3 regions of the Streptomyces sp. NPDC006140 genome follow, and region 3 is predicted to be linked to each of the others. Evidence: riboswitches for the same ligand, from Rfam matches in the RefSeq annotation. Region 3 holds a riboswitch; each other region holds the start of a gene.
The links. A riboswitch is a leader RNA that binds a small molecule or an ion and turns the genes downstream of it on or off. The one in region 3 is predicted to bind thiamine pyrophosphate.
Positions count from the first base shown of each region.

Region 1: it holds a riboswitch for thiamine pyrophosphate, as region 3 does, so the genes downstream of both, thiC (phosphomethylpyrimidine synthase ThiC) here and ABZ386_RS18880 (thiamine ABC transporter substrate-binding protein) in region 3, are expected to answer to the same signal.
Region 2: it holds a riboswitch for thiamine pyrophosphate, as region 3 does, so the genes downstream of both, thiO (glycine oxidase ThiO) here and ABZ386_RS18880 (thiamine ABC transporter substrate-binding protein) in region 3, are expected to answer to the same signal.

Region 1 covers NZ_JBEXTS010000013.1:85,418-95,857, forward strand. Annotated here, with positions in the region: gene ABZ386_RS29930 (YibE/F family protein) at 1-529, opposite strand, end outside; TPP riboswitch at 1,268-1,457, shown strand; gene thiC (phosphomethylpyrimidine synthase ThiC) at 1,450-3,234, shown strand; gene ABZ386_RS29940 (hypothetical protein) at 3,308-4,411, shown strand; gene ABZ386_RS29945 (hypothetical protein) at 4,647-5,513, opposite strand; gene ABZ386_RS29950 (metallophosphoesterase family protein) at 5,697-6,785, opposite strand; gene ABZ386_RS29955 (LacI family DNA-binding transcriptional regulator) at 7,079-8,191, opposite strand; gene hisC (histidinol-phosphate transaminase) at 8,623-9,702, shown strand; gene ABZ386_RS29965 (cyclophilin-like fold protein) at 9,738-10,133, opposite strand; gene ABZ386_RS29970 (cytochrome ubiquinol oxidase subunit I) at 10,274-10,440, shown strand, end outside.
Region 2 covers NZ_JBEXTS010000001.1:825,787-836,226, reverse strand. Annotated here, with positions in the region: gene thiE (thiamine phosphate synthase) at 66-725, opposite strand; gene ABZ386_RS03890 (Rv2175c family DNA-binding protein) at 988-1,353, opposite strand; gene ABZ386_RS03885 (FAD-dependent oxidoreductase) at 1,444-2,685, opposite strand; TPP riboswitch at 2,879-2,990, shown strand; gene thiO (glycine oxidase ThiO) at 2,988-4,157, shown strand; gene thiS (sulfur carrier protein ThiS) at 4,154-4,354, shown strand; gene ABZ386_RS03870 (thiazole synthase) at 4,357-5,154, shown strand; gene pknB (Stk1 family PASTA domain-containing Ser/Thr kinase) at 5,249-7,183, shown strand; gene ABZ386_RS03860 (deoxyribonuclease IV) at 7,241-8,119, shown strand; gene ABZ386_RS03855 (sulfite oxidase-like oxidoreductase) at 8,159-8,818, opposite strand; gene bfr (bacterioferritin) at 8,993-9,469, shown strand; gene ABZ386_RS03845 ((2Fe-2S)-binding protein) at 9,466-9,699, opposite strand; gene ABZ386_RS03840 (class II 3-deoxy-7-phosphoheptulonate synthase) at 9,849-10,440, opposite strand, start outside.
Region 3 covers NZ_JBEXTS010000006.1:295,312-305,751, reverse strand. Annotated here, with positions in the region: gene ABZ386_RS18885 (iron ABC transporter permease) at 1-1,523, opposite strand, end outside; gene ABZ386_RS18880 (thiamine ABC transporter substrate-binding protein) at 1,499-2,578, opposite strand; TPP riboswitch at 2,661-2,767, opposite strand; gene rlmN (23S rRNA (adenine(2503)-C(2))-methyltransferase RlmN) at 2,792-3,898, opposite strand; gene ABZ386_RS18870 (nucleotidyltransferase domain-containing protein) at 4,132-4,941, shown strand; gene ABZ386_RS18865 (hypothetical protein) at 4,913-5,764, shown strand; gene ABZ386_RS18860 (HD domain-containing protein) at 6,162-6,722, shown strand; gene ABZ386_RS18855 (NUDIX domain-containing protein) at 6,710-7,180, opposite strand; gene ABZ386_RS18850 (XRE family transcriptional regulator) at 7,209-7,940, opposite strand; gene ABZ386_RS18845 (hypothetical protein) at 8,097-8,453, shown strand; gene ABZ386_RS18840 (FtsK/SpoIIIE domain-containing protein) at 8,456-9,811, shown strand; gene ABZ386_RS18835 (hypothetical protein) at 10,012-10,170, shown strand; gene ABZ386_RS18830 (DUF2637 domain-containing protein) at 10,170-10,440, shown strand, end outside.

The DNA of each region.
Region 1 (10,440 bases), on a different contig from region 3:
GATTCGAGCCCTGCAGGATCGCCGGCAGGATGAAGAAGTTCAGGACCAGGAAGCTGATCGCCAGTGCGACCAGGGCCATGACACCCCGCAGCCGCCCGACGACCACGACGGCGAGGGCGAAGATGCCGGCCAGCAGGCCCATGGGCAGTCGGCGGTTGACGTCGGTGACCGAGTACTGCAGGTCCCTCGGCGCGGAGGGCTCGTAGGCGACCACGACCTTCTGGCCCTCGTGCAGCTGGCGGGACTGGTCCGGCTGGACGATCTCGGTGAAGGTGCGGCCCTTGTCGTCGCCGCTGTCGACCCGGATCGTCGCCCGCTTGCAGGTGCCGTTCTCCTGCTGCACCGCGGAGGAGCCCTCGGCGGTGGAGGTGTCGCCGGTCGGCGGGACGCCCGAGGCGCCGGCCTCCTTGCAGCTCACGTCGACGACCTTGGTGACCGTGGCCTGCTGGGTCTGCCGGTCGAAGCCGACGCCGGTGCGCTCGTGCGGCGGGGCGCCGCCCGGCCACAGCACGACGAGCCCGACCAGCACGGCCGCGGTGAACGGGATCAGGACCGCCGCGATGACCTTCCGCAGATGCAGGGAGACGGGCGTGGCCGGGCCGTGGCTGTGGCTGTGCGAATGCCCGTGCCCGTGTCCGCCGCCCGGCCCTGACCCGGAGCCGTGCCCGTGACCATGCCCGCCACCGCCGCCGGGCCCGCCTCCGGAACCGGGACCCTGCCCACCGGAGGGACCTGGGCCCTGCCCGCCGGAGGGGCCGGGTCCGTGCCCACCGGAGTGACCGGGGCCCTGCCCACCGGAGTGACCGGGGCCCTGCCCGCCAACGGGGCCGCCCTGTCCACCGCCGGAGCCGGAACCTTGGCCCCCGCCGTAGCCGGGCCCGTACCCACCGCCGCGGCCGAGGCCCTGCCCACCGGCAGAACCGACACCATGCCCTCCGGGGGAACCCGGACCGCGCCCACCCGCGGAACCGGGACCGTGCTCACCGCCGGCCCTGGACGCCCCGCCCCCGAAACCCGCACCGGGTCCATACCCCTGGCCATGGCCCTGCTCCTGGCCATGCCCCTGCCCCCGGGCAGGGCCATGCCCCGCTCCGGCGGAGAAATCATGGCCGTCTCCCGGGCCGTTGCCGTTTCCGGCGCCGGATCCGCGGGGCGGCTCGGGCGGTGGGTAAGGGGGACGCTGCGTCGTGGTCACCGACCGATCATCGCAAGAACGAGGGGGGCCCTCTGTTCACCGCGCCAAGATTGCCGCTAGCGTGGAGGCACCTTTTGTACACGCGGGAGCTCGGAGCACCGGGCTGAGAGGGCGCTGACCTCCGTCCCAGCGATGTTTCACATGAAACATCGCCGGAGTCGAGTGATGTTTCACACGAAACGTCGCCGGACGGATACCGCTGCGTCGACCGCCGAACCTGTTACCGGGTAATGCCGGCGTAGGGAGTAGGTCTCATGACCAACAAGGACGCACGCACGCCTGCCTCCGTTCAGGACGGACAGTCCGAGGAGGCCGGGAAGTCCATCGGCTGGCACAAGGCGTACGTCGAGGGCACCCGCCCCGACCTGCGGGTGCCGGTCCGTCAGGTGCATCTCACCAACGGGCAGTCGGTCACGCTGTACGACACATCCGGCCCCTATACCGATCCGCACGTCGAGACCGACGTCCGCAGGGGCCTGCCGCCGCTGCGCGAGAACTGGATCATCGCCCGCGGCGACACCGAGGAGTACGCGGGCCGCCCCGTCCGCCCCGAGGACGACGGCATCAAGCACACCTCGCCCCGCGGCGGCCTGCGCAACCTCGACGCCGTCTTCCCCGGCCGGCCACGTCAGCCACGCCGCAGCAGGGACGGCAAGGCGGTCACGCAGCTCGCGTACGCCCGCCGGGGCGAGATCACGCCCGAGATGGAGTACGTGGCCATCCGGGAGAACGTTTCGCCCGAGGTCGTGCGCGACGAGATCGCGGCGGGCCGGGCGGTGCTGCCGGCCAACGTCAACCACCCGGAGATCGAGCCGATGATCATCGGCAAGCGGTTCCTGGTGAAGGTCAACGCCAACATCGGCAACTCGGCCGTGACGTCCTCCATCGAGGAGGAGGTCGAGAAGATGACCTGGGCGACCCGCTGGGGCGCCGACACGGTCATGGACCTGTCCACCGGCCGCAACATCCACACCACGCGTGAGTGGGTGCTGCGCAACTCCCCCGTCCCCATCGGCACCGTGCCGCTCTACCAGGCCCTGGAGAAGGTCGACGGCCGCGCCGAGGAACTGACCTGGGAGATCTACAAGGACACGGTCATCGAGCAGGCCGAGCAGGGCGTGGACTACATGACGGTCCACGCGGGCGTGCGCCTGGCGTACGTGCCGCTGACGGCGAACCGCAAGACCGGCATCGTCTCCCGCGGTGGCTCGATCATGGCCGCCTGGTGCCTCGCGCACCACAAGGAGTCGTTCCTCTACGAGAACTTCGAGGAGCTCTGCGAGATCCTCGCCGCCTACGACGTCACGTACTCCCTCGGAGACGGTCTGCGGCCCGGTTCGATCGCGGACGCCAACGACGAGGCGCAGTTCGCGGAGTTGAGGACGCTCGGGGAACTCAACCGGATCGCCAAGCGTTTCAACGTACAGACCATGATCGAAGGCCCGGGCCACGTCCCGATGCACAAGATCAAGGAGAACATCGACCTTCAGCAGGAGATCTGCGATGAAGCTCCGTTCTATACGCTCGGCCCGCTGACCACGGACGTCGCCCCGGCGTACGACCACATCACCTCCGGCATCGGTGCCGCGATGATCGCCTGGTGGGGCACGGCCATGCTGTGCTACGTCACGCCCAAGGAGCACCTGGGCCTGCCGAACCGCGACGACGTCAAGACCGGCGTCATCACCTACAAGATCGCCGCCCACGCGGCCGACCTCGCCAAGGGGCATCCGGGCGCGCAGGAGTGGGACGACGCGCTGTCCGACGCCCGCTTCGAGTTCCGGTGGGAGGACCAGTTCAACCTGGCCCTCGACCCGGACACGGCACGGGAGTTCCACGACGAGACCCTGCCGGCGGAACCCGCCAAGACGGCCCACTTCTGCTCGATGTGCGGTCCGAAGTTCTGCAGCATGAAGATCTCGCAGGACATCCGCCGTGAACACGGCGGCAGCCGGAGTGAGATCGAGGAGGGCATGGCACAGAAGTCGAAGGAGTTCGCGGCGAGCGGGAACCGGGTGTACCTGCCGATCGCGGACTGATCCGGACTGCCGGCCGCGTAACGGAAACAGCACGGCGCACCCTGCCCGGCCCAAGATCCCTAAGGTTTCTGCCATGGATGGGATCGATGTGGTCAACGGCGTCGTGGGCGCTGTCCTCGGCATGTTGTTCGCCGTGCTGTTCCAGCAGCCGCTGCAGGACGCGTGGTACCGCCTGCGCAGACGCTCGACGAGCGCGATCCGCAGCATGGGCCGGCGGGACGAGTCGGCGCCCGCCTGGCGGGCGTTCTCCCTCGGCCCGCTCCAGACGTCCGCCCTCATCGTCGAGGGCGACGGAGAGTTGCCCATATCGCCTGAAACTGTCCATGTGCAGGTGCTCGACGAGGAGGTGACGCTGCCCGCGGACATGGCCGGCTGGCGGGACGAGATCGCCGAGGAGAGCGAGCGCCTGCAAGCCGAGGGACGCACTCCCCTGTGGAACGGCCCCCGGTACGCGGTCGAATCCCTCGACATCTCCCGTACGGCCCTGGAGGAGCGCCCCGAAGTCCACCTGCGACTGCGCCCGACCGACTACTACACCTTCCTCGCAGCACAGCAACTGGACCGCCGGCTCCCGGACGGTACGACGCCCAGATCGCGCTATCTGGACCCGGACGAGCCGCTCAAGGCCCCGGCGTTCCTGCAGTGCAGCCTGGGGGTCAACATCGCGGTCGTCACCGCGGACGACATGCTCGTGGTGACCCAGCGCAGCGACCGGGTCCGGATGGCACCGGGCGTCTGGAACTCCTCCGTCAACGAGGGCCTGTCACGCCACATCGACTCGTCGGGGAGGAACGCACCGGACCTGCACGCCGTGGCCCGCCGCGGCATGCGGGAGGAACTGTCCCTGGAGGCCCAGGAGTACACGCTCGAACTGCTGGCCTTCGTGCTGGACGTGGAGAGGAGGGGCTGGAGTGCGCACTTCTACGCCAGGTTGCGGGAGCTCAAGAGCACGGATCTGCAGGCGCGGATGAGCAGGGGCGTCGCCGACCGTTGGGAGCACCAGACCATCGACTTCGTCCCCTTCCGGCCGACGACGGTGGTCAGGTACCTGCTGCGCGACGACCGCGTCCACCGGTGGGCGCCGACGGCACCGGCGCTGTACCACCTCGCGCTGGTGCACGCCTTCAGCCGTCGCACGGTCGAACGGGTCGAGGCACAGATCCTCCGCCGCCTGTGAATCCACCCACCGCGTGGATCCGGTGCCGCCGCAGGGTGGGGCGGGGCCGGTGTCACAGGGTGAGTCCGGTGCCGCAGGGTGGGCCGGTGCCGGAGGTTGGATATGGCGCCGAAGGGTGTGGCCGGTGCCGGAGGTTGGATCCGGTGCAGCAGGGCCGGGTGTCCGGCTTGCGCTCCCTGTGCTGCTCCCCGCGGGGGAGCGCAAGCCGACGGGCGCCGCGAAAGGGCGCCGACGGCTACTCCGGCTGGTGTTCCGGTCCTCCGAAGTCCGGGCTGGTGTAGTCCGGGCTGGTGAAGCTCGGCCGCGAGCCGCGGCCGCCGTCGTCCGGGCTGGTGAAACCCGGACGGTCGTAGCCGAGGTGCGGCATGCGGCTGACCGGTGTGGACGGGGACGGGCGGTGCAGCGCTGCGGCCGCATCCGGGCCGGTGAGGGCCTCCCGCAGGAAGGGCAGGATGCCCCGCTCCAACAGGGCCTCACGCCAGTCCTCCCTGGCTCGGTCCACCTCCTGTTGCAGTTCGCCGTACGGACCGCTCTCGGCCGTCGGCTTGTTGCGCAGGGCGGTGAGCAGGAGTCCCACCGCGGCGACGAGGATCGCGACCGCGGTGACGGCGCCGAACACCCAGCCCGTGGTGAGCAGGGTCTGGGCGAACGCCTGCCCGGGGTCGAGCATCCGCAGGATGTAGCCGACGAGCAGGAAGATCGCCGCCGCGGTGCCGGCCAGGACAGGAGCGAGGACGGCGACGACGGCGACGGCGCCCGCGCCGGCGGTCTCGGCGACCTCGCCCATCGTGGCGGCGAGCCCCGTCGCGCCCGTGCCCGGCTCGGAGGAGCCGGACTCGCGGACGGACGGCGAGGCGGAGGGCGCCGGGTGGCGCAGCTCCTCGCGGACCTTGACGTAGTGCTGGTATTCGGTCGACGCGGCCGCCGTGATGAGCGCGGTGGCGTTGAGTGCCATGGTGCGCAGTTGCTCGGGGTTGAGCCGCTGTCCGACAGCGGCCAGTTCCGGACGGTGTGGTGCGGAGCGCAGCGCCTCATCGAGGATCCGCTCGTATTCCTGGCGGTCCTCGCTCAGCAGGTGCTGCGGAACGCTGTTCATGTGCATCCCCCGATGCTCCGTAGGGCTTGGGGCTCGGCATGCTGACGAGCCGTCGGGCAGAAACGGAGGGGAGCCTGCTACGGATAAGCCGATGGTAGAGCGGTGGAGGTGGGCGGTGACAGGGGGTTTACCGAAATTGGCCCCTCACCGGTCCGGTCCTGTGACAGGGAACGCCTGCCCGGTGAACGTTCACGTACCCAGGGGCAGTTGCTGGACCAGCAGCTTTCCGGCCATGGTCACGCCGCCGTCCATCGCGATGGCGAGACCGTCGGCGTAGACGTGCGGTCCCTCGATCACGGGGGCGCCGCTGTCCTCGTCGTCCTCGGAGCCCACCTCGCCCACCAGATACGGAATCGGGCTGTGGCCGTGAACGATACGGGTGCCCCCGTACGTATCGAGCAGGGAGCGCACGGCGTCCGCGCCGCCCTCGTCGCGGAAGGAGAACCGCTTGGTGAACTTGCGGAACAGGTCCCAGACCTCGTCCGCGTCGTTGCGCGTGAGCGTCTCGCGGACGGTGTCGTTGACCTCTTCGATGGAGCGGCCGTAGTCGAGGTAGGCGGTGGTGTCGGAGTGCACGAGCAGATGGCCGTCGACCTCCTCGACGGCGTCCAGGCGGGACATCCACTGCAGGTGGTGGTCCTGGAGGCGGTCCATGTCGGTCTTCTGGCCGCCGTTGAGCAGCCAGGCCGCCTGGAAGGTGGCTGTGCCGGCGCCGGAGTTGACGGGGGTGTCGCCGAACCGCTTGGCGCCGAGCAGCAGCAGCTCGTGGTTGCCCATGAGCGCTTTGCAGTAGCCGCCGGCCGCGGCGGCCTCGGCGGACAGCCGCATCACCAGGTCGATGACGCCGATGCCGTCCGGGCCGCGGTCGGTGAAGTCGCCGAGGAACCACAGCCGGGCGGTTCCCGCGCACCAGTTGCCCGCGGCGTCGAGCAGGCCCTTCTCCTGCAGGGCGGCCACCAGTTCGTCGAGGTAGCCGTGCACGTCGCCCACGACGTACAGCGGACCCTGCCCGGTGGTCTGCGGGACGGCGGCGGTCTCGGGGTCGACGGTCACCTGGACAGTGTCGCCCCGGTTGACGACGGGAAGGTCGCGCTGGGTCGGCGTGTAGCCCTCGGGGTAGGTCTCCTCGGGCGGCGGGGCGATCTCGCCGGGGTGGACGCTGTGGACGTACGGACCGGCCTCGTGGACGTACGCGGGCACCCGGAAGTCGCGCAACGTCGCCGTGCGCTCCACCTCGGGTCCCTGACCGGCCCCCTGAGTCATCGACCCCTCCACCATCGCGCCGCATCTGCACCGCATCGGACTGCCTGGTCGTAGCGGCCCGCCGGTGTCGTGGGCCCATCATAGGAATGCGGATCGCGCCATGTGATGACCCAGGGGTGGTGAATCAGAGCAAGAGTCCAGTTCACCGCGGCTTTCGCCCCGATTGAGCCGGGCTTTGACCACCGTGTGACCGTCCTCGCTTTCCTTCTCTTCGCGAGAACGATCCCTTCTCTCCGGGGGACCGGCCCCGTTTCTCCTCAGGAGCGCGATCTTCCCCTTACCGGGCGGCGGGCGTACCCGGGCCGGAACTATGCCCCTTCGGGGGACCGCGGCGGGCTGACCGTCGTGCGCGGCGGGCGTCGCTGCGAGGACGTGCGCACGATCAGCTCCGTCGGTATCACCTGCTCGACCGGATGGTCGGATTCCACGCCCTCGATGGCGTCGATGAGGAGCTGCACCACCGCCGTGCCGATGCGGCGCGGCTTCAGCGAGAGCGTGGTGATCGGCGGCTCGGTGTTGGCGTACACGGTGGACTCGCTGCAGCAGACCAGCAGCAGGTCGTCCGGTACGCGCAGCCCGTAGCGGCGGGCGGCGGCGAGCAGGTCGGTGCCGTTCGGGTCGAACAGGCCGTAGACCGCGTCGGGGCGGTCGGGCCGGGCGAGGAGGCGGTCGGCGGCGACGGCGCCCGCGCACGGATCGTGCGCCGGGTAGGCCTCGTACACCGGGTCCTGGCCGACCCGCTCGCACCAGCGCAGGTACGCGGTGGTCGACAGGTGGGTGTACGTGTCCGTGGTCGTGCCGGTCAGCAGGCCGATGCGGCGGGCGCCCGCGTCGGCCAGGTGGTCGAGGATGCCGAGGACGGCGGCCTCGTGGTCGTTGTCGACCCAGGCCGTGACCGGCAGCGAGCCGGCCGGGCGGCCGTCGGAGACGACGGGGAGGCCCTGCCGGACGAGCTCGCTGACGACCGGGTCCTGGTCGGAGGGGTCGATGACGACCGTGCCGTCCAGGGCGACGTTCGACCACACGTCGTGGCGGGAGGTCGCGGGCAGGATGACGAGGGCGTAGCCGCGGGCGAGCGCGGCGGAGGTGGCGGCGCGCGCCATCTCGGCGAAGTACGCGAACTCGGTGAAGGTGAAAGGTTCATCCCCGTACGTCGTCACGGTCAGGCCGATGAGTCCCGACTTGCCGGTACGGAGGGTCCGGGCGGCGGCCGAGGGTCGGTAGCCCAGTCGGTCGGCGACCTCGCGGACGTGGCGCCGGGTGGCGTCCGGGAGCCTGCCCTTGCCGTTGAGGGCATCGGAGACGGTCGTGATGGACACTCCGGCGGCGGCGGCCACGTCTCTGATACCCGCCCGACCCGGCCGACTGCCTCGACGTGAGGTTTCCGCGCGGCTCACCTGGTGCTTCCCTGCTGCTGTCATGGCGAGCCGATAGTAGGGCTCATACGGCGGGGTAGGGCGGACGCATATGCGCGCGTTGACAGGCACGTTTCTGCATGATCATTAAGCCTCAATTGCCGTGGAAACCAAGGGGGTTGAGCGCTCCCATGGCAGTACGTGGTGTGGCGGCCCGTGCGGGCCTGCCAAGTGGCCGAGGTTGCGAAGAGGTCTCAACTCACCTGCACGGGGGATGCGCGCCACGGCGTGCACCACCGGCGCGTAGATATATGTGCGGCGCGCCCCCGGATTCGTACGCCTTCGTACGGCGATGCCCGTGATGTTGCCGGGGCGCAGGAGGCCGGTGGGTGCCGCGCTGTCGTGGCTATACGCAGCGGCGCCGAATCCTCATAAGGTGAGGAGTATTGGATGTCGGCGGCGGTCATGGGCCGCCGGTCTTCGCGAGGAGGACTGCGGTGAGCGAGACGAGCCCCAAGCTGCGCGCCGAGCTGGAGGGTATCCCCACCTACAAGCCGGGCAAGCCGGCCGCGGCCGGTGGGCCGGTGGCCTACAAGCTGTCCTCCAACGAGAACCCCTACCCGCCCCTGCCGGGTGTGATGGAGACCGTGACGGCGGCGGCGTGCAACTTCAACCGCTACCCGGACATGGCCTGCACGGCGCTGATGAACGAGCTGTCCGAGCGGTTCGGCGTTCCGCTGTCCCACCTGGCCACCGGCACCGGGTCGGTCGGTGTCGCCCAGCAGCTCATCCAGGCCACCGCCGGTCCCGGCGACGAGGTGATCTACGCCTGGCGGTCCTTCGAGGCCTACCCGATCATCACGCAGATCAGCGGGGCCACGTCGGTGCAGGTGCCGCTGACCTCCGGGGACGTGCACGACTTGGACGCGATGGCCGAGGCGATCACCGACCGGACCCGGCTGATCTTCGTCTGCAACCCCAACAACCCGACCGGAACGGTGGTGCGCCGGGCGGAACTGGAGCGCTTCCTCGACCGGGTGCCGGGTGATGTTCTGGTGGTGCTCGACGAGGCGTACCGCGAGTTCATCCGCGATCCCGAGGTGCCGGACGGCGTCGAGCTCTACCGTGACCGGCCCAACGTCTGTGTCCTGCGGACCTTCTCCAAGGCGTACGGGCTGGCCGGGCTGCGGGTCGGGTTCGCCATCGCCCACGAGCCCGTGGCGGCGGCGCTGCGCAAGACGGCGGTGCCGTTCGGGGTGAGCCAGCTCGCGCAGGAGGCGGCGATCGCCTCGTTGCGGGCCGAGGACGAACTGTTCGGCCGGGTCGGCTCGCTGGTGTGCGAGCGCACGCGCGTGGTCGACGGGCTGCGGGCCCAGGGCTGGACGGTGCCCGAGACCCAGGCCAACTTCGTGTGGCTGCGGCTGGGGGAGCGCACGGTCGCGTTCGCCGAGGCGTGTGAGCAGGCGGGCGTGGTGATCCGGCCGTTCCCGGGTGAGGGTGTGCGGGTGACGGTCGGGGAGGCCGAGGGGAACGACATCTTCCTCAAGGTGGCGGAAGGGTTCCGCAAGGAGCTCTAGACCCTGAGCGGCAACGCGGTGCGAGCCGGTCGGCGCTAGTCGTCGGCCGGCTCGACGCGTATCGGGTCGCCTTCGCGCACGGTCGAGAGCAGGCGGAGGTCGCCGTCTACCCGGCCCAGGACATTGCACGGGCTGGCGAGCCGGCATTCGTCGCCCTGTGAGATCGGTGTGGGGCCGTAGGGGAGGGCGAGAGCATCGCCGTCCGTCCAGAAGGCGACCGTGCCGGGCTCCACGACCTCCCGGGCGTGTGTTTCACGTGAAACCGACACTCCTGTGTCGAAGTAGACCTCCTCACCCCAGAGGTGTGCGGTGGAGACGAGAGGCAGGGCCTTGGTGAGGGCCCGGGTGGTGGGGGTGTCGTCGAGGGCCGCGGTGAGGTGGCCCGCTGGCCAGGAGATCCGTATCCGTACGGGTGTCTGTGTCGTCTGCATGCCGGTGATTCAACAATATGTTGAAGTCTGCGCCAAGGGGTTGACGTCACAGGGGGACCCCCTCCCGGGCTCGAAAGTGCGTGCTGCATAATGGCTTGTGAATGTGAACGCTTTCACAAGCGTATGTAAGGAGCGGCGACGTGGACCTGGCTTTGGCGCCGGAGACCCTGGCGCGATGGCAGTTCGGCATCACCACCGTCTATCACTTTCTGTTCGTCCCCCTGACGATCTCGCTGGCCGCCCTCACGGCCGGGCTGCAGACCGCCTGGGTGCGGACGGAGAAGGAGAAGTACCTCCGGGCGACGAA
Region 2 (10,440 bases), on a different contig from region 3:
CCCAACCGAACGCGGATATTTGACCTATTTGTCTACTTGCTGTCCACCCCTTGGACAGTCCGGCGTCACTCCGTCTCGCGCAGCCGTTTCGCGAACTGGGATGCCGCCGCGCCCGGGTCGTCGGCCTCGGTGATCGCCCGTACGACGACCACGCGCCGGGCCCCGGCTTCCAGGACCTGGTCGAGGTTGCCGAGGTCGATGCCGCCGATGGCGAACCAGGGCCGGTCGGTGCCAAGGGCCGCGGTGGACCGGACGAGGTCCAGGCCGGGGGCGTGGCGGCCGGGCTTGGTGGGGGTCGGCCAGCACGGCCCGGTGCAGAAGTAGTCCACGCCGTCCTGGACGGCGGCCGCGGCGGCCTCGGACTCGGCGTGGGTGGAGCGGCCGATCAGGACGTCCTCGCCGAGGATCGCCCGGGCCGCGGGGACCGGGAGGTCGCCCTGGCCGAGATGCAGCACGTCGGAGCCGGCGGCGTGGGCGACGTCCGCCCGGTCGTTGACCGCGAGGAGCTTGCCGTGCCGGGCGCAGGCGTCGGCGAAGACGGCCAGGTGCTCCAGCTCCTCGGCGGCCTCCATGCCCTTGTCCCGCAACTGCACGATGTCGACCCCGCCGGCCAGCACGGCATCGAGGAACTCCGCGAGGTCGCCCTGCCGCTTGCGGGCGTCGGTGCACAGGTAGACCCGGGCGTCGGCGAGCTGGGCCCGTGCGGTGGTGGCGGTGCCGGACATGCGTGTCCCCCCTGGGTGTCGGTGGCGCGGGCGGGCCCGCGGGTACGTCGGTGCCGTACGGGTGCGGGAGCGCCCCTGTCCCGCCACGACACCTCGGGCACCCTACGCCCACCCCGGGCCGGTCGGCCGGGGCGCTCACGGCCTCGGACGGGCGCGGCCCACCCTTGGGCCGTGACCCCCACGGGCCACGGCCCACACCGGGCGGTTGTCCAGGCCCGGCCCCGCTCGCACGGCGCCGGACGGTTGTTCGGTCGCGGTCGGGTCAGACCGCGAGCGCCTGGGCGCGGCGCTTCACCTCCGTGCCGCGATTCTCGCTGAGCGCCTGCGCCGGTGTGCCGGGCAGGCTGGGGTCGGGGGTGAAGAGCCACTCCAGCATCTCTTCGTCCGTGAAGCCGTCGTCCCGCAGGAGCGTCAAGGTGCCGGACAGGCCCTTGACGACCTTGTCCCCGTCGATGAAGGCGGCGGGGACGTGCAGCGCGCGGTTCTCACCACGGCGTACGGCGATGAGCTGGCCGTCCTTGACCAGCTGCCGCACACGCGTCACCTCGACGCCGAGCTGTTCGGCGATGTCGGGGAGGGTGAGCCAGGCGGGGACGAGAGCATCGATCTTCGCGTCAATCTCGGTCACGGAAACCAGCCTGCCATCCCCCACTGACAGTCGGAAGTCAGCCCCGTCCACCTGGGCGGACGCGCCGGGCCGGGCCGGGCCCCCAGGCCCTCAAGCCGTGGCCGCTTTCAAGGGTCTCGCCGGGTCCTGGAGCAGCGCCGGGTTCATCGGCGTGCCCGCCTCGATCAGGCGGCGGCCCTGCGCCAGGTCCCGGGGGCGGCCCACGGCCAGCAGCGCCACCAGCCGGTCCCCGCGCAGCCAGCAGACCGTCCAGGCGGGGCCGGACGGATCGCCCCGCCACAGCAGGGTGTCGGCGGCCGCGTGGTGCCCGGCGTACTGCACGAACCGCCCGAACTGCTCCGACCAGAAGTACGGCACCGGGTCGTAGACCGCGGGGGTCTCGCCGGTGGTCCGGCCGATGATGTTCACCGCGACCGTGCGCGGCCCCTGGAGGGCGTTGTCCCAGTGGTGCACGAGCAGGCGCTCGCCGTAGCGGCCCGAGGGGAAGGAGGCGCAGTCGCCGACCGCGTAGACGTCCGGCGCGGAGGTGCGCAGGTGCTCGTCGGCCACGATCTCGCCGTGTGCGCCGAGCTCGACCCCGGAGCCGGCCAGCCAGGCCGTCGCCGGGCGGGCGCCGATGCCGACGACGACCGCGCCGGCGGGCAGCCGGGAGCCGTCGTCGAGGAGCACCGCGCCGGGCTCGACGCCCGCCACGCGCGCGTGGGTGCGCAGCACGGCCCCCGCGTCGGCGTACCAGCGGGCCATCGGGGCGGCGACCTCGGCGGGCAGCGCCCCGGCGAGCGGCCGCTCGGCGGCCTCCACGACGGTCACCGCGCAGCCCGCCTCGCGCGCGGCCGTGGCGAACTCCGCGCCGATCCAGCCGGCGCCGACGACCACGATCTCGTGCCGGCGGGCCAGCACCGGGCGCAGCCGCTCGGCGTCGTCCAGGGTGCGCAGCAGATGCACGCCGGGCACGCCCTCCGCGCCGGGCAGCCGGACGGGTTCGGCGCCGGTCGCGACGACCAGGACGTCGTACGGCACGGGCCCGTCCTCGGTGTCCAGCTCGTGGTCTTGCGGGCGCAGGCCGAGCACCTCGCAGCCGAGTCGCAGCTCGATGCCGAGGGCCTCGAAGTCGACGTCGAAGGCGGAGCCCTCCGCCTTGCCGAGGAGGACGGCCTTGGACAACGGGGGCCGGTCGTACGGCTGGTGGGGCTCTGCGCCGATCAGGAGCACGGTGCCGGTGAAGCCCTGCTCGCGCAGGGCGACGGCGGTCTGCACACCGGCCATGCCCGCGCCCGCCACGACCACGCGCCGCGGCGCGGACGAACCTGGTTCCTGCGTCTGCTCGCTCACCTGATCACCATAGACAACTGACATTTCGTCAGTCAGTGCTCATGCGCCGTGACCTGCTGCACAGCGCCTCTCCCGCCGCCCGTTCCTGCCTTTCCGGGTACCCGCGAACGGCCCGGGTACGACCCCGCCACGCCCGGGCGGGGACGGAGGCTCCCTTACTGCGGCACACGGCCTCCGGCTAGGCTGGCCGACGTAGAGCACTCGCGGGAGCCCGGACGCACCGGGCTGAGAGGGAGGCTGGCGGCCTCCGACCGTACGAACCTGATCCGGGTCATGCCGGCGAAGGGAGGGGCTGGACGCCCATGTCGCGTACGCGCACGTCAGACGTCCTCGTCGTCGGGGGCGGGATCATCGGGCTGGTCACCGCGTGGCGGGCCGCGCAGCGCGGGTTCGCCACGGCCGTGGCGGACCCCGAGCCGGGCGGCGGGGCCGCGCAGGTCGCGGCCGGGATGCTGGCCGCCGTCACGGAACTGCACTACGGCGAGCAGACCCTGCTCGGCCTGAACCTCGCCTCGGCCCGGCGCTACCCGGACTTCGCGGCCGAGCTCACCGAGCTGACCGGCCACGACCTCGGCTACCGGCGCTGCGGCACGCTCGCCGTGGCGCTGGACGCCGACGACCGGGCCCACCTGCGCGAACTGCACGCCCTGCAGCAGCAGTCGGGCCTGGACTCGCAGTGGCTGTCGGGGCGGGAGTGCCGCCGCCTGGAGCCGATGCTCGCGCCGGGCGTGCGCGGCGGGCTGCGGGTCGACGGCGACCACCAGATCGACCCGCGGCGGCTGGCCGGGGCGCTGGTGGCCGCGTGCGAGCGGGCGGGCGTGGTCTTCCACCACGCGTGGGCCGAGCGGCTGACCGTCGCGGGTGACCGGGCCACCGGTGTGGTCACCGCCGACGGGACCGAGCTGGGCGCCGGGCAGGTCGTGCTGGCCGGGGGCAGCCTGAGCGGGCGGCTCGCGGGCGTCCCGGAGGAGGTGCTGCCGCCCGTGCGGCCGGTGAAGGGGCAGGTCGTACGGCTGACCATGCCGGAGCGGCACGGGCCGTTCCTCAGCCGGACCGTGCGCGCGGTCGTGCGCGGCAGCCACGTCTACCTGGTGCCGCGCGAGAGCGGCGAGCTGGTGATCGGGGCGACCAGCGAGGAACTGGGCTGGGACACCACCGTCACCGCGGGCGGCGTCTACGAGCTGCTGCGCGACGCCCACGAGCTGGTCCCGGGCATCACCGAGCTGCCGCTCACCGAGACCCGGGCCGGACTGCGCCCCGGCTCGCCCGACAACGCGCCGCTGCTCGGCCCGACCGGCCTCGACGGACTGCTGCTGGCCACCGGGCACTACCGCAACGGCGTCCTGCTCACGCCGGTCACCGGCGACGCCCTGGCGCACGCCCTGGCGACGGGCGAACTCCCCGAGGAAGCCCGCCCCTTCACGCCGAAGCGCTTCAGTACCGCCACCGCACTCACGGAGCAGCCCGCATGAACATCTCCGTCAACGGAGAGCCCCGGGACGTCCGGCCCGGCACGGCTCTCGACACCGTCGTGAAGTCGCTGACCACCTCACCCTCGGGAGTGGCCGCCGCCCTCAACGAAACCGTCGTCCCGCGCACGCAGTGGCCGTCCACACCCCTGACCGAGGGGGACCGCGTGGAAGTCCTCACCGCCGTCCAAGGAGGCTGACCATGGCCGACGATCCGTTCGTCCTCGGGGGTACGTCCTTCACGTCCCGCCTGATCATGGGCACGGGCGGGGCGCCCAGCCTCGACGTGCTGGAGCGGTCGCTGGTCGCCTCCGGGACGGAGCTGACGACCGTCGCGATGCGCCGCGTGAACCCCTCGGTGCACGGCTCGGTGCTGTCCGTCCTGGACAAGCTCGGCATCCGCGTCCTGCCCAACACGGCGGGCTGCTTCACCGCCGGTGAGGCCGTCCTCACGGCCCGGCTCGCGCGCGAGGCCCTCGGCACCGACCTGATCAAGCTGGAGGTCATCGCCGACGAGCGCACGCTGCTGCCGGACCCGATCGAGCTGCTGGAGGCGGCCGAGACGCTCGTCGACGACGGCTTCACGGTGCTGCCGTACACCAACGACGACCCGGTGCTGGCGCGCAAGCTGGAGGACGTGGGCTGCGCGGCGGTCATGCCGCTCGGCTCGCCCATCGGCTCCGGGCTCGGCATCCGCAACCCGCACAACTTCCAGCTGATCGTCGAGCACGCGCGCGTGCCGGTGATCCTGGACGCGGGCGCGGGGACGGCGTCGGACGCGGCGCTGGCGATGGAGCTGGGCTGCGCGGGTGTGATGCTCGCCTCGGCGGTGACGCGGGCACAGGAGCCGGTGCTGATGGCCGACGCCATGCGGCATGCCGTGGAGGCCGGGCGGCTGGCGTACCGGGCGGGGCGGATCCCGCGGCGGCACTTCGCGGAGGCGTCGTCGCCCGCGGAGGGCATGGCGGAGCTGGACCCGGAGCGGCCCGCCTTCCGGTGAGGGTGCGGCGGGCACGTCACAGGTCGGCTGCAGTACCGGTGCGATCTTCGGCGGGCTGCGCGGGGTGACAGTGGTGGCTCGTACACTCGCCTGCGTGGACACGACCCTTCAGGACCCCTTGGTCGGGCAGGTGCTCGACGGCCGGTACCGCATCGACGCGCGGATCGCGGTCGGCGGGATGGCCACGGTCTACCGGGCCGTGGACACCCGGCTCGACCGGGTCCTCGCGCTCAAGGTGATGCACCCCTCGCTCGCGGTCGACGGCTCGTTCGTCGAGCGGTTCATCCGCGAGGCGAAGTCGGTGGCCCGGCTGGCCCATCCGAACGTGGTGCAGGTCTTCGACCAGGGCACCGACGGCTCCTACGTCTACCTCGCCATGGAGTACGTGGCGGGCTGCACCCTGCGGGACGTGCTGCGCGAGCGCGGCGCCCTGCAGCCGCGTGCCGCCCTGGACATCCTGGAGCCGGTGCTGGCCGCCCTGGGCGCCGCCCACCGCGCCGGGTTCGTGCACCGGGACATGAAGCCCGAGAACGTCCTGATAGGGGACGACGGCCGGGTCAAGGTCGCCGACTTCGGACTCGTCCGGGCCGTGGACACGGTGACGAACACCACCGGCACGGTCCTCGGCACGGTCTCGTACCTCGCCCCCGAGCAGATAGAGAACGGCACCGCCGACCCCCGCGTCGACGTGTACGCGTGCGGCGTGATGCTCTACGAGATGCTGACCGGCGACAAGCCGCACGACGGGGACTCCCCCGCCGTCATCCTCTACAAGCACCTGCACGAGGACGTCCCGCCGCCCTCGGCCGCCGTGCCCGGCCTGGCGTACGAGCTGGACGAGATGGTCGCCTCGGCGACCGCCCGCACCCCGGAGATCCGCCCGTACGACGCGGTGGCGCTGCTCGGGCAGGTCCGCGACGGCCGCAGCCGGCTGAGCGCGGACCAGCTGGACGTGGTCCCGCCGCAGGCGCTCACCGCGGAGCACGACAACGCCGACGACCGGACGAGCGTGATCCCGCGCGCGCTGACGATGCCCCGCCCGCTGCCGGTGAACGAGGACGACGAGGCCGCCGGGGCGGCGCTCAACCGCACCAGCCGCTTCCAGTCCCCGCCGCCCCCGCCGCCCCGGCGCCGCTCCGGGCCCCGGCGCGGTCCGATGGCGATCGTCGTCGCCGTCCTGCTCGCGCTCGGCCTCGGCACGGGCGTCTGGTACATCAACTCGGGCCAGTTCACCGAGGTCCCCCCGCTGCTGTCGAAGACGCAGGACCAGGCCGAGGACCGGCTGCGGGACGCGGGGCTGGAGCTCGGCAAGGTGGAGCACGCCTACAGCGACACGGTGGAGCGCGGCCAGGTCATCAGCAGCGACCCGAAGGCCGGCACGCGCATCCGCGGCAACGACGCGGTGAGCATCACCCTCTCCGACGGCCCGGAGACCGTGCGGGTGCCCGCGCTGGAGGGCCAGAAGCTGGACAAGGCGCGGGCCCAGCTGAAGGAGGACGGGCTGGAGCCGGGCATGGTCACCCGCGCGTTCAGCGAGGACGTCCCGCGCGGCTCGGTGATCTCCGCGCGGCCGGCGGACGGCACGCAGGTGCGCGCGGGCACGGCCGTCGCGCTGGTGGTCAGCAAGGGCAGCCCCGTCGACATCCCCGACGTCACCGGTGACGACCTGGCCGACGCCCGGGCCGAGCTGCAGGACGCCGGCCTCAAGGTGAAGATCGCCACCGAGCGGGTCACCTCCTCCGAGTTCGACAAGGGCCAGGTCGCCCGGCAGAGCCCGAACCCCGGCGGCCGGGCCGCCGAGGGCGACACGATCACGCTGACGCTGTCCAAGGGCCCCGAGATGATCGAGGTCCCGGACGTGGTCGGCGACAGCGTCGACGACGCCCGGCAGGCGCTGGAGGGCGCCGGGTTCCAGGTCGAGGAGGACCGCGGTCTGCTCGGCCTGTTCGGCGACACCGTCAAGGGCCAGTCGGTCGAGGGCGGCGAGACGGCGCCCAAGGGCTCGACGATCACGATCAAGATCAGGTGACGGCCGGGCACGGAGCCCGTGGGCAGGGCACGGTCGGGCGCATGACACCCTGAACGGGTGAACAAGCAGCTGTCCGGCCCGTCCCGCAACCCCGTGGGCGGCCACGTCCCCGTGGCCGGCGGGCTCCACTCCGTCGGCGTGTCGTACGCCCGTGACCTGAAGGCGGAGACCGTGCAGGTCTTCGTCGCCAACCCGCGCGGCTGGGCCACGCCGGCCGGGAACCCGAAGCAGGACGAGGCGTTCCGCGCCGCGTGCGAGGCCGAGTCGATCCCCGCTTACGTGCACGCCCCCTACCTGATCAACTTCGGCTCGCACACCGAGGCCACCGTGGAGCGGTCGGTGGAGTCGCTGCGGCACTCGCTGCGGCGCGGGCGGGAGATCGGGGCGCTGGGCGTGGTCGTGCACACGGGCAGCGCGACCGGCGGCCGGGAGCGGTCCGTGGCGCTGAAGCAGGTCCGCGAGCACCTGCTGCCGCTGCTCGACGAGCTGACCCACGACGACGACCCGTACCTGCTGCTGGAGTCGACCGCCGGCCAGGGCGCCTCCCTGTGCTCACGGACGTGGGACTTCGGCCCGTACTTCGAGGCGCTGGAGGCCCACCCGATGCTGGGCGTGTGCCTGGACACCTGCCACATCTTCGCGGCGGGGCACGACCTCACGGGCCCGAGCGGCATGCACCAGACGCTGGACCTGCTGGTGGACACGGTCGGCGAGGGCCGGCTGAAGCTGATCCACGCCAACGACTCCAAGGACGTGGTGGGCGCCCACAAGGACCGGCACGAGAACATCGGCGTCGGCCACATCGGCGAGGACCCGTTCCGGGCGCTGATGACGCACCCCGCGACCGAGGGCGTGCCGCTGATCATCGAGACGCCGGGCGGCAAGGAGGGGCACGCGGCCGACGTGGAGCGGCTGAAGAAGCTGCGCGACGGCTGACGGCCTCGAAGACCCGGAGGCGTCGAAACCCCCAAGGCCTCAGAGGTCGGGGCCGTCCCCCGGTCCCTCCTGGTACGAGTAGCGCTGCTCCCGCCAGGGGTCGCCGATGTTGTGGTAGCCGCGCTCCTCCCAGAAGCCCCGCCGGTCGGCGGTCATGTACTCCACGCCGCGCACCCACTTGGGGCCCTTCCAGGCGTACAGGTGGGGCACGATCAGGCGCAGCGGGAAGCCGTGCTCGGCGGTGAGCAGCTCGCCGTCCTTGTGGGTGGCGAACAGGACGTGCTCGTCGGCGAAGTCGGACAGGCGGAGGTTGGAGCTGAATCCGTACTCGGCCCACACCATCACATGGGTGACGTCGTCGGCGGGCGGCGCGAGGTCGAGGATCGTGCGGGCGGGGATGCCACCCCACTCGGCGCCCAGCATGCTGAACTTCGTGACGCAGTGCAGGTCGGCCACGACGCTGGTGTGCGGCAGGGCCGTGAACTCCTCGTGGGACCAGCAGTGCTTGCCGCCGTCGGCGGTGGCGCCGAAGACCCGGAACTCCCAGCGGTCGGGCCGGAACTTGGGGACGGGCCCGTAGTGCGTGACCGGCCAGCCGCGCTGCACCCGCTGTCCCGGCGGCAGACCGGGCTGCGTCGCTCCCGCTGCTCCTGCTGAGTCGCGCCCTTCTCCCGATTCGTGTTCCAGCGGCTGACCCATGACTCCATCCTGACAGACCCCGGGTGATGCCCCCGACCGGGGCCCCTCCAAAACGGGGCAAACAGAACTAAGCATGCCCTTACTTACTAAGTGAAGACTTACTGGACGATCTTCGTCGCCGGTGGAATCATGCGGCGCATCCTGCCAGTTCCCCCCATGGAAGGAGCCTCTGCGATGCAGGGCGACCCCGAGGTCCTCGAATTCCTCAACGAGCAGCTGACCGGCGAGCTGACGGCGATCAACCAGTACTGGCTGCACTACCGGATCCAGGACAACAAAGGCTGGACCAAGCTCGCCAAGTACACGCGTGAAGAGTCCATCGACGAGATGAAGCACGCGGACAAGATCACCGAGCGCATCCTCATGCTGGACGGTCTGCCCAACTACCAGCGGCTCTTCCACGTACGGGTCGGCCAGACGGTCACCGAGATGTTCCAGGCCGACCGGCAGATCGAGGTCGAGGCGATCGACCGCCTCAAGCGCGGCGTCGAGGTGATGCGCAGCAAGGGCGACATCACGTCCGCGAACCTCTTCGAGGAGATCCTCGCCGACGAGGAGCACCACATCGACTACCTGGACACGCAGCTGGAGCTGATCGACAAGCTCGGCGAGGCCCTGTACCTCGCGCAGCAGATCGAGCAGCCGAGCTAGGCGGCGTCTTCCAGCTCCGCGAGCACCGGCTGGCCCCGGTCGGCCAGTTCACGGCGAGGGCACGCACCCCTGCCCAGGATCGCCTGAATGCGACGTACGCACGACCCGCAGTCCGTACCCGCCTTGCATGCGGAGGCTATCTGCCGAGGGGTGCAGGCGCCGCCGTCCGCGTGTTGCTTGACCTGCTGCTCGGTGATCCCGAAGCAACTGCACACGTACACGCGGTCCACCTCCCGACAGGTCGTTCCAAGGCGCCATCCCCGTTGATCGGTGAGGCTAACCTAACCTTACCCGCCGGGTCGGAGACGCAAAAGTCGACTGGGGCGCGGATCGTATGTGATCCGCGCCCCAGTCGCTGTCGGTGTAACAGGCGAAACCGTTACTGGTCCCTGTACATCTCGGCCACGAGGAACGCCAGGTCCAGCGACTGGCTGCGGTTGAGCCGCGGGTCGCAGGCCGTCTCGTAGCGCTGGTGCAGATCGTCGACGAAGATCTCGTCGCCGCCGCCCACGCACTCGGTGACGTCGTCGCCGGTCAGCTCCACGTGGATGCCGCCCGGGTGCGTGCCCAGCTCCTTGTGGACCTCGAAGAAGCCCTTGACCTCGTCGAGCACGTCGTCGAAGCGGCGGGTCTTGTGCCCGGAGGCCGCCTCGAAGGTGTTGCCGTGCATCGGGTCGGTCACCCAGGCCACGGTCGCGCCGGAGGCGGTGACCTTCTCGACCAGCTCGGGGAGCTTGTCGCGGACCTTGTCGGCGCCCATGCGGACGATGAACGTCAGCCGGCCCGGCTCCCGCTCCGGGTCGAGGCGCTCGATGTACTGCAGCGCGTCCTCGGCCGTGGTCGTCGGGCCCAGCTTGATGCCGATCGGGTTGCGGATCTGCGAGGCGAACTCGATGTGCGCGTGGTCCAGCTGCCGGGTGCGCTCGCCGATCCACACCATGTGCGCGGAGACGTCGTACAGCTGCCCGGTG
Region 3 (10,440 bases):
ACCGGCAGCGTCGGGTTGTCGGGCCGCGCGATGAACACCGTCGCCCCGAACTCCCCGAGCGACACGGCGAAGGCGAACCCGGCGGCGATCAGCAGCGCCCGCCGCACCATCGGCAGGTCCACCTCCCGCCACACCCGCCAGGGCGAGGCGCCCAGCACCGAGGCCGCCTCCCGCAGCCGCGCGTCCACCGCCCGCAGCACGGGCAGCATCGTCCGGACGACGAACGGCACCCCGACCAGCGCCTGCGCGAGCGGCACGAGGATCCAGGAGGACCGCAGGTCCAGCGGCGGCTCGTCCAGCGCGATCAGGAACCCGAAGCCGACGGTCACCGCGGACACCCCGAGCGGCAGCATCAGCAGCGCGTCGAAGCCGCGCACGAACCGCCCGGCGTCCCGGCGGGTGAGCGCGACGGCGGCGAGCGAGCCGATCACCACGGCGATGGCCGTGGCGGCGACGGCGTACGACAGGGAGTTGCCGACCGCCTCGATCGGCGGGACCAGGAACACTCCCCCGTCGTCGCTGGTCAGCGCCCGGTAGTAGCCGAAGCCGGGCGCTTCCAGGGACCGCCGCACCAGCACGGCCGGCGGCAGCAGGAGCAGCACGACCACGGTGACCAGGACCCCGCCCAGCAGCGCCCACTGCCCGGCGCCGCGCGGCCGGCGCGCGGTCCCGGCGGCGTCCACCAGCCGCAGCGCCGTCTCCCGCCGCCGCACGGTCCAGGCGTGCAGGGCGAGGATCGCCCCCACCGCGGCGAACTGGATCAGCGTCAGCACGGCCGCCGTGGACAGGTCGAAGATCTCGGACGTCTGCCGGTAGATCTCCACTTCCAGGGTCGAGAAGGTGGGCCCGCCGAGGATCTGGACGACGCCGAAGGAGGTGAAGGTGAACAGGAACACCATCAGCGCGGCGGCGGCCACCGCGGGCGCGAGGGCCGGGAGCGTGACCTGCCGCCAGGCCTTCAGGGGCGACGCGCCGAGCATCCGCGCGGCCTCCTCCTGCCGCGGGTCGAGCTGCGCCCAGAGCCCGCCGACAGTCCGTACGACGACCGCGTAGTTGAAGAAGACGTGCGCGAGCAGGATCGCCCACACCGTGGTGTCCAGCCGCACGCCCCACAGCTCGTCGAGCAGCCCGCCGCGCCCGACCAGCGCCAGGAACGCCGTACCGACGACGACCGTCGGCAGCACGAACGGCACGGTCACGACCGCCCGCAGCACGTGTTTGCCGGGGAAGTCCAAGCGCGCGAAGACGTACGCGCCGGGCAGCGCGACGAGCAGCGTGAGCGCGGTGGAGACGAGCGCCTGCCAGGTGGTGAACCACAGGACGTGCCGGACGTCGGACTGCGCCAGCACCTCCCCGATCCGCCCGAGGTGCCAGGCCCCGTCGGCCTTCAGGCCGCGCGCGACGATCGCGGCGACCGGATAGGCGAAGAAGACCCCGAAGAACGCGACGGGCACGGCCAGCAGACCGAACCGCGCCGCCGCGCCCCGCCTGCGGACGGCTACTTCAGCACGAGTGAGGTCCACGACTTGACCCACTGGTCACGGTGGTCGGCGATCTTCGCCGGGTCCATGGTCTCGGGGTCCTTCGCCTGCGGCCCGTACTTCACGAACTCCGGCGGCACCTGGGCGCCCTCGGTCACCGGGTACACGAACATGTTGAGCGGCATGTCCTGCTGGAACCTCTTGCTGACGAGGAAGTCGAGGAGGGCCTTGCCACCCTTGGTGTTCTTGGCGTTGCTGAGCAGCCCCGCGTACTCGACCTGCCGGAAGCAGGTGCCCTCGGCGACCCCGGTCGGGGCCGTGCCCGGCTTCGGGTCGGCGAAGACGACCTCGGCGGGCGGCGAGGAGGCGTACGACACGACGAGCGGCCGGTCGCCCTTGGCCTTCTTCCCGCCGGCCGAGCCGGAGAACTCCTCGTTGTAGGCCTGCTCCCAGCCGTCGACGACCTTCACGCCGTTGGCCTTGAGCTTCTTCCAGTAGCCCGCCCAGCCGTCGTCCCCGTACTTCGCGGCGGTACCGAGCAGGAAGCCGAGGCCGGGCGAGGACGCGGAGGCGTTCTCGGTCACGAGCAGGTTCTTGTACTGCGGCTTCACCAGGTCGTCGAAGCTCCGCGGCGGCTCCAGCTTGTGGTCCGCGAAGTACTTCTTGTCGTAGTTGACGCAGATGTCGCCGGTGTCGATGGGCGTGACGCGGTGCTGCTCCTGGTCGACCCGGTACTCGGCCTTGATCCGCTCCGACCCCTTCGCCTCGTACGGCTGGAACAGGCCGTTGTCGAGGGCGCGGGACAGCAGCGTGTTGTCGACGCCGAAGAAGACGTCGCCCTGCGGGTTGTCCTTGGTCAGGATGGCCTTGTTCACGGCCTGCCCGGCGTCGCCGTCCTTGAGGACGCGGACCTTGTAACCGGACTGCTTCTCGAAGGCCGCGATGACGTCCTTGGACGCGGCCCACGAGTCGTGGCTGACGAGCGTCACGGTCTTGGAGTCGCCGGCCCCCTGGGAGCCGTCGGACGACCCGCACGCGGCCAGCGCGCCGACCATGCCGAGCCCGACGGCCACCGCCGTCAGCCGCCTGATGTTGATGCTCACTGGATTCCTCCTGGAGTGACCAGGAGAAGACGCGGCCCTGCCCGGGACTTCCGGGGTCCCGGGCAGGGCGCAACAGCTCGAGTGGTGACCGATCTCCCTACCCAGAATGACCTGGGCCAGGTTCGGAGGGTCTGCGGCCGGGTGCCGCACTCTCAGCGCTGTGGCGCTCCCCTGTCGGAATATGCAGATGTTCTTACGGTGGTCAGACTACCGTTCGGTGGCGGCGAGCTGACCGCACGCCCCGTCGATCTCCTGACCACGGGTGTCCCGGATCGTCACCGGCACACCATGCGCGGCGATGGCCTCCACGAACGCCTTCTCGTCCTCAGGCCGCGAGGCGGTCCACTTCGACCCGGGCGTCGGGTTCAGCGGAATGAGGTTGACGTGCACGGGCCTGCCCTTGAGCATCCGGCCCAGCCGGTCACCGCGCCACGCCTGGTCGTTGATGTCCCGGATCAGCGCGTACTCGATGGACAGCCGCCGCCCGGACCGGGCGCTGTACTCGAATCCCGCGTCCAGCACCTCCCGGACCTTCCACCGCGTGTTCACGGGCACGAGGGTGTCGCGCAGCTCGTCGTCGGGCGCGTGCAGCGAGATCGCCAGCCGGCACTTGAAGCCCTCGTCGGCGAACCGGTGGATGGCCGGCACGAGACCGACGGTGGAGACGGTGATCCCGCGCTGCGACAGCCCGAGGCCGTCGGGCTCCGGATCGGTGAGCCGCCGGATGGATCCGATGACCCGGTTGTAGTTGGCGAGCGGCTCGCCCATGCCCATGAAGACGATGTTGCTGAGCCGCGCGGGGCCGCCGGGGACCTCCCCGTCCCGCAGGGCCCGCATCCCGTCCACGATCTGGTGGACGATCTCGGCGGTGGACAGGTTCCGGTCGAGACCCGCCTGCCCCGTCGCACAGAACGGGCAGTTCATCCCGCATCCGGCCTGCGAGCTGATGCACATGGTGACCCGGTCCGGGTAGCGCATCAGCACGGACTCGACGAGCGTCCCGTCGAACAGCCGCCAGAGCGTCTTGCGGGTGGCGCCCTGGTCGGTCGACAGATGCCGCACGACGGTCATCAGCTCGGGCAGCAACGCCTCCTGCAGCCGCCCACGAGAACCGGCCGGGATGTCGGTCCACTGCTCCGGATCGTGCGCGTACCGCGCGAAGTAGTGCTGCGAGAGCTGCTTGGCGCGAAACGGCTTCTCCCCGACAGCGGCGACCGCCTCCTTGCGCTCGGCAGGAGTGAGGTCGGCGAGATGCCGCGGCGGCTTCTTGGCTCCGCGCGGGGCGACGAAAGTGAGTTCTCCGGGTGCAGGCATAACCCGTCCAGTGTGGCAGATCACCGCCGGGAGCCCAGGCCGGAGCGGGGTGGGGGTGGTCACCTGTGGGTGCCGACTGTCAGCGTTGGCCGGCCTCGGACGGCCCAGGGACGGCCCAGAGACTGGTGGAGGCAGTTCGTCGAGCAACCACCGAATGTCCGACTCCTAGGGCAGGATGACGTGGGACCAGCCCTGACGCCACCTTCACTTGAGGATCCGAGCGCATCGAATACATGAACGCCACCCTGGAGAAAAGTTTCGAACTTTTTGTTCGACGCATCAGCTTGAGCCAACGTGAAATTGGTGACGCACTGAATCGCGCCGAGGAAATTTGCCAGTTCCTTTCACAGGCGACCGCGATTCACGAATGCCAAGTCACTGGCTCCATGGCTCACTCAACAGCGATTCAAGGATTCTCCGATGTAGACATCCTTGTCGCGCTAAGCCCAGACCCTTCCACGCAATCCACCCCCCATTCCATCACAGCAAAACTACTGGAAACCCTAAAGCCTAGATACCGGGAAGCATACATCTCGGAAAATACAGTTCACATCAACTTCACCCAAGGTCCCGACGTTGACGTAATCCCTGCCATTCCAGATACCGCCAGCACCAATGGCGAAATTACCTACAGAATCCCGTCGCCTGATCGAATCCAATGGAACACATACACCCCGGCAAGGCGAAATCAGGAGATTAATCAGAAGAGTGCCCTACTTGGAAGCGATTTCGTTCACCTAATTAAGGTGATCAAGTGGTGGAGTAAGCATCATGGGCAACCCATCGCATCCTACGAGATCGAAAACTTCGCAAGTGCCACATATTCACGCCGAATGCCACCACTCACCCGCGCGATAGTCGATTTCTTCGAATTTGCGAAAACTTCATCCACGCAGCATCGAGAAGATTGCTTTACCAAGATTTCAGAAGCACGAGCCATTGCCAATAAAGCCCTTCGGCGTGAACAGCAAGGAGACATTCGAGGGGCTATCGATCACTGGGGGAGTTTGCTAGGTGACCAGTTCCCAAGCGTCGTCTCATGAAATCATCGCACTAGCCAACGCGCAGCTTGAGAAGGCGGCCAAGGGGTACAGAGCGAGCAGGTGGCTCCAGGTGGCAACCTTTACTCTCAGCGTCATATCGGTCTTCATTACGAGTCCACTCGCTTACATTCCCGCACTCATCGCGTTGGGCGTTCAGGTTTCGTCTTGGGTCACCCGAAACAAGGCAGCGAAGTGTCACTCCGCTGGCGAGGAGGGGAGGATCCGCGGGCTCCTGCTTGATGCTCTCGGAGCAGTTGAAGAGAGGGTCGACCTTAGTAACTGGTTTGGTCGCGTAACTCCATTTCCCGGAGAAACACCCCCCGCCCCTGTTCCGCCAGACTACTTCGCCAGCGATGCACCTCTCGGCATGAAACGACTCTGTGCCCACCTTCAAGAGAATGCTTTCTGGGGGAAGCAGCTATATAAATCGGCGGCAGAGTATTACGGGCGCATGCTGTGGGTATTTTCTACAGTCACCGTCGGGGTTATTCTAATCGCCATCCCAATAACCTCTGACGAGAACGACATAATCCTGGCTCGCCTAATTGTAGTCGCTCTGGCGTCCGGGGCCGCCTTCACGCAGCTGACTGAAGTCATGGCTTGGCGGTCAGCTGAGTCGAAAAGCGAGATCCTTGACCGACGTCTGGACTCTCTCGCGACTTTCACCGAGAATGAACTTTCCTCCTCTCGCATTGGCGCAGTTTTGTCAGCCTATGGCGACTACTGCATTGCCACCTCTGGAGCGCCACCGGTACCTACGTGGATTTATTCCCGCCAGAAGGATCGCGTAAATTCCCTATGGGCGAGGAGGGGGACGATCTAAAGGTCGGCGGAGCGGCTTTGGGCTGGAGCTGCTTTGGGGCGAGTGATCATGGCCCCGTAAGCTTCCGGCGCGTCGGGCAGTCTGTGGACCTGCCCACTAAAGCACGACGTTGGGGCCATGATCTTAGAGGCTCGCCCCAAAGTGGCTGCCTAAAGCCGTGGAGCCGACCGCCCCAGCCACAGAGGGTGTCTCCCCACTTCATGCCCGCAGCCGCCGAGCGCGCCGCCGGGCGCGGCCAGCCGGGGCGCAGACAGGAGGCAGGCCGCGCCGCAGAGGCGGCGCGCGCCCGCGCCGTGCGCGGGCCTTGATGAAGTAGGGAAAGTTGTACCGCAGCCATGATCGAACCGTTCGATCGTGGCCTGTCGGCTCACCGCTCGTCTCGGCTACCGTTCCTTGCATGCCTTCTGCACTGGACACGCCTCAGGGAGCGGCCGAACTCGCCGAGTCTCTGCTTCCCCAGCTCGGGAATCGCTGGTTGCACACTCAGGCTGTGGCCGCTCGGGCGCGTGAGGCTTCCGCGGCTGTGTCCGAGGCTGACCGGGATCTCCTCGTCGCCGCAGCGTGGCTGCATGACATCGGTTACGCCCCCGAGCTTTGCGAGACCGGGTTCCATCCCCTCGACGGTGCCCGTCACCTGGAAGCACTGGGTGCGCCGGCGCGTCTGGTCCGGCTCGTCGCTCACCACTCCGGGGCCGTGTACGAAGCAGAGCAGCGCGGTCTGTCGGCAGAGCTGGCCGTCTACGAGCGGGAAGACTCCCCCGTCCTCGACGCGCTGATCTTCGCCGACATGACGACCGGCCCCGCCGGACAGTCCTTCCCCTTCGACACGCGCATTGACGAGATCCTCGTCCGCTACGAGCCGGGCAGCGAGGTGCACAACGCGATCAGCAAGGCGCGTCCATACCTCCAGGCCGCCGTCGAGCGAACCCTTGACCGCATGGCCGCTCAGCCGATGTAGGGCTCCGTCCGGTCGGCCAGGCCGTGGTCGATCCGCATGCGCATCGACGGATGGATGTTCAGCTCGTCCAGCCTGCTCGGATCGACGAACGCCACTTCCTTGCTCTCGCTGCTCGTCCGCAGCTGACCGCCGACGATACGGGCGTGGAAGCAGATCGAGAACTGCTGGCGGACCTCGCCGTCGTCGTACGCCATGACGTGCCCGGGGTTCGTGTAGATCCCGACCAGGCCGGTCACCTCGACGTCGAAGCCGGTCTCTTCCTTGGTCTCACGTACAGCCGCGTCGGGCGCTGACTCGCCCAGGTCGATGCCGCCTCCGGGCAGGGCCCACAGATCGTTGTCGGTCTTGTGGATCAGCAGGACCTCACCGGCCTCGTTGCGGGCCACGGCGGTCACGGAGGGGACGAGGCTGTTCGCCTTCGGGGCGTTCGGATCGTTGAAGTAGTCGACGCGTGCCATGCGTTCAGCGTCGCACGTCGGAAGCCGGTTATGCCTTCCGGCCCTGGTCCCACGCGTAGTCGAAGCTGCGCATGTAGTGCCGGAACGTCCGCGCTCCCGGCAGGTACTTGAAGTGCATCACCGGGTTCTGCCCGGCGGGAGCTCCGAGCACGTGGGGGTTCACCAGCACGTCGTCATCGAAGCGATAGATCGAGTTGTAGAGGATCGTGTCGTGCAGCCGGACCTCTACGCCGGGTGTCGACATGGCGGGCTGCAGGTACCGGCGAGTTATCCGCGCTCGCGCCGCCAAGTCGTCGCCGATGCCCTCCTCCTCGCCACGCTGGCGCACGGCCGCGGAATCCGGGTCGCCCAACAGGATGCGGACCTGGGCGCCGGCCTTCGCTTTCTCGGACAACTGGTCCGGCAGGTCCGGGTGGCTGTCGAAGAGGAAGAGTCCCGCGTACACCAGGATGTCGACCTGGTCCGTCGCCTTCTCGATCAGGGAGGACCACAGCGGGGCAGGGACGGCACCGCGGTGCGGATAGTACGTGATCAGCTCCGACGCGCTCGCCTTCTCGGCCTGCTTCTCGACTGACGGCCACACGTAGACCTCGTCGACCCCCAGGAAGCTCGCGGCCTTCCAGCGGTGCCCCCGGTGCGGAGTCCGGTTGGTGGTGATCCAGCGCTCGACGCTCTTGGGATCGACTCCGACGTGTTCGGCGACGGACTGGATCGTCTCGCCCTTCGCCGAAATCGCAGCCCGCAGACGCTCGTTCGCCATGGTGTTCCCTCCTAGGGACCCGTAGGGACGTTTTGACGGTAGCTCAGACGTCCCTAAACGTCCATACGGGCCGTGATGCGTCCACCCCCTCTCGCGGTCTCCTGATGTCACCGACGGGACGTCGGCCAAGAACCCACCACAGCAGGAGACAAGACGATGCGTCAGATTCCCGTGGACACCTCCGCCGCGACCGTGATGGTCGCCAAGACCCCGCAGCCCAAGGTCAAGGACCGCCGAACCGGTGAGATCGCCATGGACGTCGAGTCCGGCGCGAAGCTGATGACGGTCGATGTGGTGTTCGCGGCCAACGACGAGGTGGAGATCCTCTCCATCACCGTCCCCGAGCCGGGCATCTCCGGTGAGCTGACCATGGGCACGCCGGTCGCGCTCACGGGCCTGATCGCGCGGCCGTGGGAGAACGACTTCAACGGTCAGAAGCGGCACGGCATCGCCTTCCGCGCGGTCGCCGTCACCTCGCTGGCCGCCGCTGCCTCGAACTCGAAGGCGGCCTGACGATGACCGCCTTCACGGTCGCTCTGGTGCTGGTCGTCGCCGCTGCGGGTCTCCTGCGGTGGCGGCGCCCCGCCTGGTACTGGATGACCTTCGGCGTCACCCTCGCCTCGCTGAGGGTCCTGGTCCGCTACTCCTCCGTCATGGACGCCTGTGGGCTGACGGTCCCGCCCCCGCGCTGGCGCCTGGCCCTGGCCCGGGTCACCAATCGGCCCGTGCCGGACTCCCGCCCGCCGCGCATCCTGCGCTTCCGGCCGACCCGGACCGGCCTGGTCCTGCGGCTGGGCCTGCGCCCCGGTCAGGACGCCTTCGACGTCGCCGCCGCCTCGGACCGGCTGCGCCACTCCTTCTCCATGTACGGGGTCACCTCGCGTGAGGTGTGCTCGGGTGTCGTGGAAGTAAGGATGACCGGCTACGACGTCCTCAAGCGGGTGCAGATGCCTGCCAAGGTCGACACCCGCCCCATGAGGGTTCCGGTCGCCCTGCGCGAGGACGGCTCGGTGCACTACCGCGACTACCGGGCCGTCCCGCACGCCCTCACGCTTGGCGCCACCGAATCGGGCAAGTCCGTCTACCAGCGCAACCTGGTCGCCGGGCTCGCCCCTATGGACGTCGCCCTGGTCGGCATCGACTGCAAACAGGGGGTGGAGCTGTTCCCGCTGGCCCGCCGGTTCTCCGCCCTCGCTGACAACCCCGACACCGCCGCCGACCTCCTCGACGCGCTCGTGTCCCGCATGGAAGGCGTCTATCAGCTCATCCGGGCTGAGCAGCGCATCACTTCCGCCGTGCCCGATGCCGAGATAGCCGCCGACATCTGGGACCTGCCCGACGACATCCGTCCCGTCCCGGTCGTGGTCCTGGTCGACGAGGTCGCCGAACTCGCCCTGTTCGCCAGCAAGGAGGAGGAGAAGCGCCGCGACCGCATCATCACCGCACTGGTCCGCCTCGCCCAGCTCGGCCGTGCGGCCGGCATCTACCTGGAGATCTGCGGACAGCGTTTCGGCTCCGAACTCGGCAAGGGCATCACCATGCTCCGCGCCCAGCTCACCGGTCGTACCGCCCACCGCGTCAACGACGAGACCAGTGCCAACATGGCCTTCGGCGACATCTCCCCGGACGCCGTCCTGGCCGCCATCCAGATCCCCGCCGAGGTGCGGGGGCTGGCCATCGCCGGGGACTCGACCGGTGGCTGGCACCGCATCCGCGCCCCGCACACATCTCTCCGCCAGGCCGTGAACACCTGCAACCGGCACGCCGACCGCACACCGGTCCTGCCTGAACTGGCCCCCTTCCGGCCCGAGCTGGTCAGCTCCTCCGAGGCCCTGGTGCCGCTGTCCAAGACTGCTCCCGTCACGGTTTGACACGGCCTCTTCCCGGTCGGCGCGACCGCCTTCGCGCCAAGTCCCTACCCCGCCATGCCTGATCACAGAAGGAGCCCCCGATGTTCTGCGAGCACTGCGGCGACCTCGACGGCGCCGAGACCGGCATCGACCACGACGAACGCGACTGCCCCTGGTACGAGGACGCGCCCGCCGACGACACCCCGGAGGACTGACCCGCCATGTGCCCCGACTGCGAGGACTTCGCCCGCACGGTCCTGCTCCTGGGCCAGCTCGCCCTCTACGCCGACACGACCGGTGCTGACCTCGACTTCGTGGACGCCGTCAGCCCTTCCCTGGCCGCCTCGCTCCCCGAACCGCCGACCGGGGAGGAGTCCTGATGGCCGCCCGTCACAGCCTGCGCGTCGACGCCGTCCTGGTCCAGGCCGTCATCGCCGGAGCCTTGTCCTTCGCCCACCTGCACGACCTCGCCGCCGCTGCCGGACAGGACGGCTGGAAAGCCTGGGCCTACCCGGTCAGCGTCGACCTGCTCCTGGTCGCCGCCTGGCGACGACTCCGCAGTGAGGGCCCGTCCCGGCTGGCCTGGTGCTGGTTCCTCATCGCCCTGTTCGCCTCGCTCGGCGCCAACGTCGCCACCGCCGGATTCCTCG